2 regions of the Streptomyces sp. NPDC059668 genome follow, and region 1 is predicted to be linked to the other one. Evidence: riboswitches for the same ligand, from Rfam matches in the RefSeq annotation. Region 1 holds a riboswitch; the other holds the start of a gene.

Evidence for each region. A riboswitch is a leader RNA that binds a small molecule or an ion and turns the genes downstream of it on or off. The one in region 1 is predicted to bind thiamine pyrophosphate.
Region 2: linked by a shared signal. The riboswitch ahead of thiO (glycine oxidase ThiO) and the one ahead of ACFV2J_RS22295 (thiamine ABC transporter substrate binding subunit) in region 1 are both predicted to bind thiamine pyrophosphate.

Annotation. Positions count from the first base shown of each region.
Region 1 covers NZ_JBHWEL010000030.1:59,799-64,095, forward strand. Annotated here, with positions in the region: gene ACFV2J_RS22285 (phosphatidate cytidylyltransferase) at 1-71, shown strand, start outside; gene rlmN (23S rRNA (adenine(2503)-C(2))-methyltransferase RlmN) at 249-1,355, shown strand; TPP riboswitch at 1,395-1,514, shown strand; gene ACFV2J_RS22295 (thiamine ABC transporter substrate binding subunit) at 1,592-2,680, shown strand; gene ACFV2J_RS22300 (ABC transporter permease) at 2,656-4,297, shown strand, end outside.
Region 2 covers NZ_JBHWEL010000057.1:36,089-40,385, forward strand. Annotated here, with positions in the region: gene ACFV2J_RS31150 (thiazole synthase) at 119-913, opposite strand; gene thiS (sulfur carrier protein ThiS) at 916-1,116, opposite strand; gene thiO (glycine oxidase ThiO) at 1,113-2,291, opposite strand; TPP riboswitch at 2,289-2,400, opposite strand; gene ACFV2J_RS31165 (hypothetical protein) at 2,453-2,788, shown strand; gene ACFV2J_RS31170 (NAD(P)/FAD-dependent oxidoreductase) at 2,904-4,136, shown strand.

The sequences.
Region 1 (4,297 bases):
GCCTTGACTCCCTGCTGCCGACGGCCCCCGTGGTCTGGCTCCTGTTGGTGCTCTTCGTAGGGTCCAGCTGACCCGCGTTCCACGAGTGAGGGGTCCGTCGTCCACAGGGCGCCGGGCCCCTCTTCGTACGTGAGGACGACCGAGATCGACCGAGGCCGACCGAATCCGACGGCGACCGCCCGCGGGTGACCACCCCCACCCCGTTCCGGCCCGGGCCGGTCGTGTTGATCTGCGACACTGGAAGGGTTATGCCGAAGCCCGGAGAACTCACATTCGTCGCCCCCCGCGCAGCCAAGAAGCCGCCGCGGCACCTTGCCGACCTCACGCCCGCCGAGCGTAAAGAGGCCGTTGCCGCGATCGGGGAGAAGCCGTTTCGCGCCAAGCAGCTCTCGCAGCACTACTTCGCCCGGTTCGCGCACGACCCCGCGGAATGGACGGACATCCCGGCCGCCGCGCGCGGGAAGCTCCAGGAAGCGCTGCTTCCCGAGCTGATGACCGTCGTGCGGCATCTGTCGACCGACCAGGACACCACCCGCAAGACCCTGTGGCGGCTCTTCGACGGCACGCTCGTCGAGTCCGTGCTGATGCGCTACCCGGACCGGGTGACCATGTGCATCAGCTCCCAGGCGGGCTGCGGGATGAACTGCCCGTTCTGCGCCACCGGCCAGGCCGGACTCGACCGGAACCTGTCGACCGGCGAGATCGTGCACCAGATCGTGGACGGCATGCGCGCGCTGCGGGACGGGGAGATCCCCGGAGGCCCGGCGCGGCTGAGCAACATCGTCTTCATGGGGATGGGCGAGCCGCTCGCCAACTACAAGCGGGTCGTGGGCGCCATCCGCGCGCTCACCGACCCCGAGCCGGACGGCGTCGGACTCTCCCAGCGCGGCATCACCGTGTCGACGGTCGGACTGGTGCCGGCCATCCACCGGTTCTCTGACGAGGGCTTCAAGTGCCGTCTCGCCATCTCCCTGCACGCGCCGGACGACGAGCTGCGCGACACCCTCGTCCCCGTCAACACGCGGTGGAAGGTGCGGGAGGTGCTCGACGCGGGCTGGGAGTACGCGGCCAAGTCGGGGCGCAGGCTCTCCATCGAGTACGCCCTCATCCGGGACATCAACGACCAGGCGTGGCGCGGTGACCGGCTCGGGCGGCTGCTCAAGGGCAAGCCCGTGCACGTCAACCTCATCCCGCTGAACCCGACCCCCGGCTCGAAGTGGACCGCCTCGCGGCCCGAGGACGAGAAGGCGTTCGTCGAGGCCATCGCGGCCCACGGCGTACCGGTCACCGTCCGGGACACCCGGGGCCAGGAGATCGACGGGGCGTGCGGCCAGCTCGCGGCGACCGAGCGGTAGTCTGACCCGGCACCTACATTTTCATATTCCGACATCTTCATATTCCGACAGGGGAGCGCCACAGCGCTGAGAGTGCGGCAGCCGGACCAACCGGTGGGCCGCAGACCCTCTGAACCTCGCCCAGGTCATTCTGGGTAGGAAGTTCGGGCATCACTCAAGCTGTTGCGCCCTGCCCGGGAACCGCCGAGTTCCCGGGCAGGGCCGCGTCTCTTCCTGGTCAGCCCAGGAGGAATTCAGTGAGCACCAAGAGCAAGAGGAGGACGACCGCGGCCGTGGTCGTCGCGGTGGGCCTCGTCACGCTGTCCGCGTGCGGCTCGTCCGGCTCCGGCGGCGAGGCCGCCGACTCCGGGACCGTGACCCTCGTCAGCCACGACTCCTTCGCCTACTCCAAGAGCGTGCTGCACGCCTTCGAGCAGGAGTCCGGCTACAAGGTCAGGATCCTCAAGGACGGCGACGCCGGCCAGGCCGTCAACAAGGCCGTCCTGACCAAGGACAACCCGCAAGGCGACGTCTTCTTCGGCGTCGACAACACCCTGCTCTCCCGCGCGCTCGACAACGGCCTGTTCCAGCCGTACGAGCCCAAGGGCTCCGACCAGATCGCCCAGCGCTACCGGGTCGACCAGGAGAAGCACCGGGTCACGCCCATCGACTCCGGCGACATCTGCGTCAACTACGACAAGGCCTACTTCAGCGAGCACGAGCTGGCCCCGCCCACCTCCTTCGACGACCTGGTCAAGCCCGCGTACAAGAACCTGCTCGTCACCGAGAACGCGTCCACGTCCTCGCCCGGCCTCGGTTTCCTGCTCGGGACCGCCGCGAAGTACGGGGACAGCGGGTGGCAGGGCTACTGGAAGAAGCTCAAGGCCAACGGCGTGAAGGTGGTCGACGGCTGGGAGCAGGCCTACAACGACGAGTTCTCGGGGTCCGCGGGCGGCAGGAAGGCCAAGGCCGACCGGCCGCTGGTGGTCTCCTACGCCTCCTCCCCGCCCGCCGAGGTGATCTACGCCGACCCGAAGCCGAAGACCGCGCCGACCGGTGTCGCGAGCGGCACCTGCTTCCGTCAGGTCGAGTACGCGGGACTGCTGAGCAACGCGAGGAACACGAAGGGCGGCAAGGCGCTCCTCGACTTCCTGATCAGCCTCAGGTTCCAGCAGGACATGCCGCTGAACATGTTCGTGTACCCGGTCCGTGAGACCGCCAAGGTGCCCGAGGCGTTCGTGAAGTTCGGCCCGCAGGCCGAGCACCCCGAGACCCTGGCCCCGGCCGAGATCGCCAAGAACCGTGACCAGTGGGTCAAGTCGTGGACCTCGCTCGTACTGAAGTAGCCGAGGCGGCGCCCAGGAGGCGCCGGAGCGCGACGCGGCTGTGGCTCATGGCCCCGCCGGTCGTGTTCTTCGGCGTCTTCTTCGCCTATCCCGTCGCGGCGATCGTGACCCGCGGCCTCAGGATCGACGGGACCTGGCGGCTCGGGCGGATCGCCGAGGTGCTCGGCCGGTCCGACATCCGGCACGTGCTGTGGTTCACCACCTGGCAGGCGCTCGCCTCGACAGCGCTGACGCTGCTGATCGCGCTGCCCGGCGCGTATGTCCTCGCGCGCTTCGACTTCCGGGGCAAGCAGGTGCTGCGCGCGGTGGTGACCGTCCCGTTCGTGCTGCCCACCGTAGTCGTCGGTACGGCGTTCCTGGCGCTGATCGGCCGCGGCGGACTCCTGGACGGCCTGTGGGGAGTTCGGCTCGACACCACCGTCTGGGCGATCCTGCTCGCGCACGTCTTCTTCAACTACGCGGTGGTCGTCCGCACGGTCGGCGGGCTCTGGTCCCAGCTCGACCCGCGCCAGGAGGAGGCCGCGCGCATGCTCGGCGCCTCCCGGTTCGCGGCCTGGCGCACGGTGACGCTCCCGGCCCTGGGTCCGGCCGTGGCCGCCGCGGCGCTCATGGTCTTCCTCTTCACCTTCACCTCGTTCGGGGTGGTCCAGATCCTCGGCGGCCCCACCTTCTCCACCCTCGAGGTCGAGATCTACCGGCAGACCTCGGAGATCTTCGACCTCGCCACGGCGGCGGTGCTGACGATCATCCAGTTCGTGGCCGTGGGCGCGATCCTCGCCGTCCACGCCGGGACCGTACGCCGCCGCGAGACCGCCCTGCGTCTGGTGGCCCCGGAGACGACGGCCCGCCGGCCGCGCGGGGCCGGGCAGTGGGCGCTGCTCACGGGAGTGCTCGCGAGCATCGCGGTCCTGCTCGTGCTGCCGCTCGGCGTGCTGGTCCAGCGCTCCCTGGACACCCCCGGCGGCTTCGGATTCGGCTACTACAGGGCGCTGGCCTCCGACGACGGCGGCATCTTCCTGGTGGCCCCGATCGAGGCGATCGGCAACTCGCTGGAGTACGCGCTCGCCGCCACCGCGATCGCCGTGGTCGTCGGAGGTCTGGCGGCCGCCGCTCTCACCGGCCACACCGGTCGCCTCGTACGGGGGTTCGACGCGCTGCTGATGCTGCCGCTCGGTGTGTCCGCCGTGACCGTCGGCTTCGGATTCCTGATCGCGCTGGACGAGCCACCGCTCGACCTCAGGAGCAGCTGGATCCTGGTGCCGCTCGCGCAGGCGCTGGTGGGCGTCCCCTTCGTCGTACGGACGATGCTGCCCGTGCTGCGGGCCGTGGACGGACGGCTGCGGGAAGCGGCGTCGGTGCTCGGGGCGTCGCCGTGGCGGGTGTGGCGCGAGGTCGACCTGCCGATGGTGCGGCGGGCGCTGCTCATCGCGGCGGGGTTCGCCTTCGCCGTGTCACTGGGTGAGTTCGGGGCGACGGTCTTCATCGCGCGCCCCGACAACCCGACGCTGCCGGTCGCGGTGGCGCGGCTGCTCGGGCGCGCCGGGGACCTCAACTACGGGCAGGCGATGGCCCTTTCGACGATCTTGATGGTGGTGTGCGCGGTGGCGCTGCTGCTGT
Region 2 (4,297 bases), on a different contig from region 1:
CGAAGAGGTGACGCGGGGCGCTCCGCCGACGGCGGGCCCCCCACCCCGGGCCCCGCTCGTTCCGCCTGGCCGGAAACAGCCGCGCGCGACCGACGGGAGGTGCTCGTGAGGACCCGCCCTAGAAGGCAGGCCGCTCCGGATCCAGCCGCGCCAGTCCCTCCGCGGGAGAGGACGCCGAGGCGAAGTGCCGCCGCGGAATCCGCCCGGCACGTCGCGCCAGACGCCCCGCCTCCACGGCATGCCTCATGCCCTCCGCCATCAGCACCGGCTCCTGCGCCCGCGTCACGGCCGAGGCGAGCATCACCCCGGCACACCCCAGCTCCATCGCCAGCGCCGCGTCCGACGCCGTACCGGCCCCCGCGTCGAGGATCACCGGCACGCGCGCGTGCTCCACGATCAGCTCGAAGTTGTGCGGGTTGCGGATCCCCAGGCCCGAGCCGATGGGTGAGCCGAGCGGCATGACCGCCGCGCACCCGACGTCCTCCAGCTTCCGTGCGAGCACGGGGTCGTCGTTCGTGTACGGCAGCACCGTGAACCCGTCGTCGACCAGCGTCTCCGCGGCGTCGAGCAGCTCGATCGGGTCGGGCAGCAGGGTGCGCTCGTCGGCGATGACCTCCAGCTTGACCAGGTCGGTGCCGAGCGCCTCCCGTGCGAGCCGCGCGGTCAGCACGGCCTCGCCCGCGGTGAAGCACCCCGCCGTGTTCGGCAGCACCCGGATGCCGAGCCGGTCGAGCACGGACAGGACGGAGCCGTGCGCCGTGGGATCCACCCGGCGCATCGCGACCGTCGTCAGCTCCGTCCCGGACGCCACCAGCGAGCGTTCCAGCACGTCGAGGCTGGGCGCACCCCCCGTCCCCATGATCAGCCGGGAGGAGAGGGACATCCCTCCGAGGACGAACGGATCGTCGGCCATGGTCAGCCTCCTTGGACAGCGGTGAGGACTTCGACGCGGTCGCCCTCGCGCAGGGACGTGGACGACCACCGGGTGCGCGGGACGACGGTCTCGTTCAGCGCGGCGGCGACACCGGAGGGCGCCGCGGTGAGGGTGGCGACGAGCGTGTCGAGGGCGGTGTCCGCGGCGACGAGCCGGTGCTCGCCGTTGACGAGGATGTTCATACGGGCTGCTCCGTGCGTGTCGGGCTGAACCGGTGGGGTGTGAAGGGACGCGCTTCCTCGGGGAGCTCCCCCGAGGTGAGGACGTGCGCCATGACGTCTCCGGTGACGGGGGTGAGCAGCACGCCGTTGCGGTGGTGGCCGGTGGCCAGCAGCAGTCCGTCGAGCCCGGTCGGGCCGAGCAGCGGGGCGTTGTCGGGGGAGCCGGGGCGCAGTCCGGCCCGTGTCTCGGTGAGCGGCAGTTCGGTGATCCCTGGCACCAGCTCATGGGCGTCGCGCAGCAGTTCGTACACCCCGCCCGCGGTCACGGTGGTGTCCCAGCCCAGCTCCTCGCTGGTCGCGCCGACGACGAGCTCGCCGCTCTCGCGCGGCACCAGATAGACCTGGCCGCCGCGGACCACGGCGCGCACGGTGCGGCTCAGGAAGGGCGCGTACCGCTTCGGCACGGTCAGCCTCAGCACCTGCCCCTTCACCGGGCGCACGGGCGGCCGCACGTCGTCGGGCACGCCCTTGAGCCTCGCGCTGAGACTGCCCGCGGCCAGCACCACCTGCGTCGCCCCCAGCACGTCGCCGCCCGTGGTGACGATCCCGGTGGCCCGCTCCCGGACCACCGTCAGCCGCTCCGCCCAGGTCCGGTGGAACACCACCCCGGCCCGCTCGCACGCCGTGACCAGGGCCTTCGCGAGGCGGCGCGGGTCGATCTGATGGTCGCCGTCGACGCGCAGACCGCCACGGACACCGGGCGCGAGCATCGGCTCCAGCCGGCGGCACTCGCGGCCGCTGAGCCACTCCGAGTCGAGCCCCGAACGGTTCTGCAGCGCGTGCAGTTCCCGCAGATGGGCGCGGTCGTCGGAGTCCAGGGCGACGGCCAGCGTGCCGCACCGGCGGTAGCCGAGGTCCTGGCCCGTCGCCTCGGTGAGCTCGGCGACGAAGTCCGGATAGCGGCGCGCGGAGGCGAGGTTCAGACCCAGCAGGGTCTGCTCGCCGTAGTGCAGTTCGGTGACGGCCGCGAGCATTCCCGCGGCGACCTGCGCGGCCCCGCCGCCGGGCTCCGGGTCCACGACCGCCGTGGAGAACCCGCGCTGCGCGGCCCGCCAGGCCGTGACCAGCCCGATGATCCCGCCCCCGACCACCAGGACGTCGGACGTGACGGACCTCTCCGCCGGTGTACGCGACATGGGCGTCCAGCCCCTCCCTTCGCCGGCATGACCCGGATCAGGTTCGTACGGTCGGAGGCCGCCAGCCTCCCTCTCAGCCCGGTGCGTCCGGGCTCCCGCGAGTGCTCTACGTTGACCACCCTAGCCCGCCGCCGCACGACTCAGTAAGGGAGCCTCCGCCCATGGCCCGTTCGCTCGACGGCCTCGTCCTCGCCCCCGTCGCCGACCAGGCACCGGGCCAGGTGGGGACCGCGACCCGGTTCACGTACCACGAGGAGAACGGCGGTGTCTGGGCCGAGTACGCGGGCGGGGACGTCGTCCGCGGCCGTCTCGTGGGGACCCGGGAGGGCGACCGCCTCGACTTCCGGTACGTACAGCTGGGACGGGACGGCACGACCTCCGGCGGCCACTGCGTGTCCGTCGTGGTGGAGCTCTCCGACGGCCGGGTGCGGCTGGAGGAGACCTGGGAATGGGAGTCGCGGGCGGGCGGCGGGACGAGCGTGGTGGAACAGATCTGACACGCGGCCGGGACCCCGCCCACCGGACGGACCGGCTGACACCGGGACGCATTGTGGAACAGGTCACCGAGCACGTCCGCTGACTGACGGATTGTCAGTTGTCTATGGTGATCAGGTGAGCGAGCAGACGCAGGGGCAGACGCAGGGGCCGACGGCACGCCGGGTCGTCATCGCGGGCGCGGGCATGGCCGGTGTGCAGACCGCGGTCGCCCTGCGCGAACAGGGCTTCACCGGCGACGTGACACTGATCGGCGCCGAGCCGCACCAGCCCTACGACCGGCCGCCGTTGTCCAAGGCGGTACTGCTGGGCAAGGCCGAGCACTCCGCCTTCGACATCGACTTCGAGGCACTGGGCATCGAACTGAAGCTCGGCTGCGAGGCGCTCGCCCTGCGCCCCGGGGACCATGAACTGGACACCGCCGCGGGACAGGTGCGCTACGACCTCCTGGTCCTGGCGACCGGCGCGGAACCGATCCAGCTCCCCGGCGCGGAGGGCATGCCCGGCGTCCATCTGCTGCGCACCCTCGACGACGCCGAACGGCTGCGCCCGGTGCTCGCGCGGCAGCACGACATCGTGGTGGTCGGGGCGGGCTGGATCGGCGCCGAGTTCGCCACGGCGGCACGCGAGGCCGGGTGCGCGGTGACGGTCGTCGAGGCCGCCGACCGGCCGCTGGCCGGGGCACTGCCCGCCGAGGTGGCCGCGCCGATGGCCGCCTGGTACGCGGACAGCGGGGCCTCGCTGCGCACCCACGCGCGCGTGGAGAGCGTCGAGCCCGGCGCCGTGGTGCTCGACGACGGGTCCCGGGTGCCCGCGGGCGCCGTGGTCGTCGGCATCGGTGCCCGGCCCGCCACCGCCTGGCTGGCCGGTTCGGGCATCGAGCTCGGAGCCCACCGCGAGGTCGTGGCCGACAACCACCTGCGCACCTCCGTGCCGGACGTCTACGCGGTCGGCGACTGCGCGTCCTTCCCCTCGGGCCGGTACGAGGAGCGCCTCCTCGTCCACCACTGGGACAACGCCCTGCAGGGACCGCGCACGGTGGCCGCGAACATCATCGGCGAGGCCCCGGTGGCGTACGACCCGGTCCCGTACTTCTGGTCCGAGCAGTTCGGCCGTTTCGTCCAGTACGTCGGCCATCACGCGCCCGCCGACACGACCGTCTGGCGCGGTGACCCCGCGGGCGCCGCCTGGACGGTCTGCTGGCTGCGCGACTCCCGCCTCGTCGCCCTTCTGGCGGTGGGGCGCCCCCGGGACCTCGCCCAGGGCCGCCGCCTGATCGAGGCGGGCATGCCACTGGACCCGGAGATCCTTTCGGACCACTCACGTCCGCTGAAGGACGCCACGGGCTGAAGGCCGTCACTCGGCTGGGCGGGTGCGCGACGCGAAGGGTGGGGCCGGCCCGCCGGGCGCCCCGCCGGGCGGCGACGGCGGCCGGACGGCCGAGTGCCAGCAGGCCGGGCGCCGCGGGGTCGGGTGCCACGGGGTCGGGCGAGGGAATGCGTCCGGCCGCG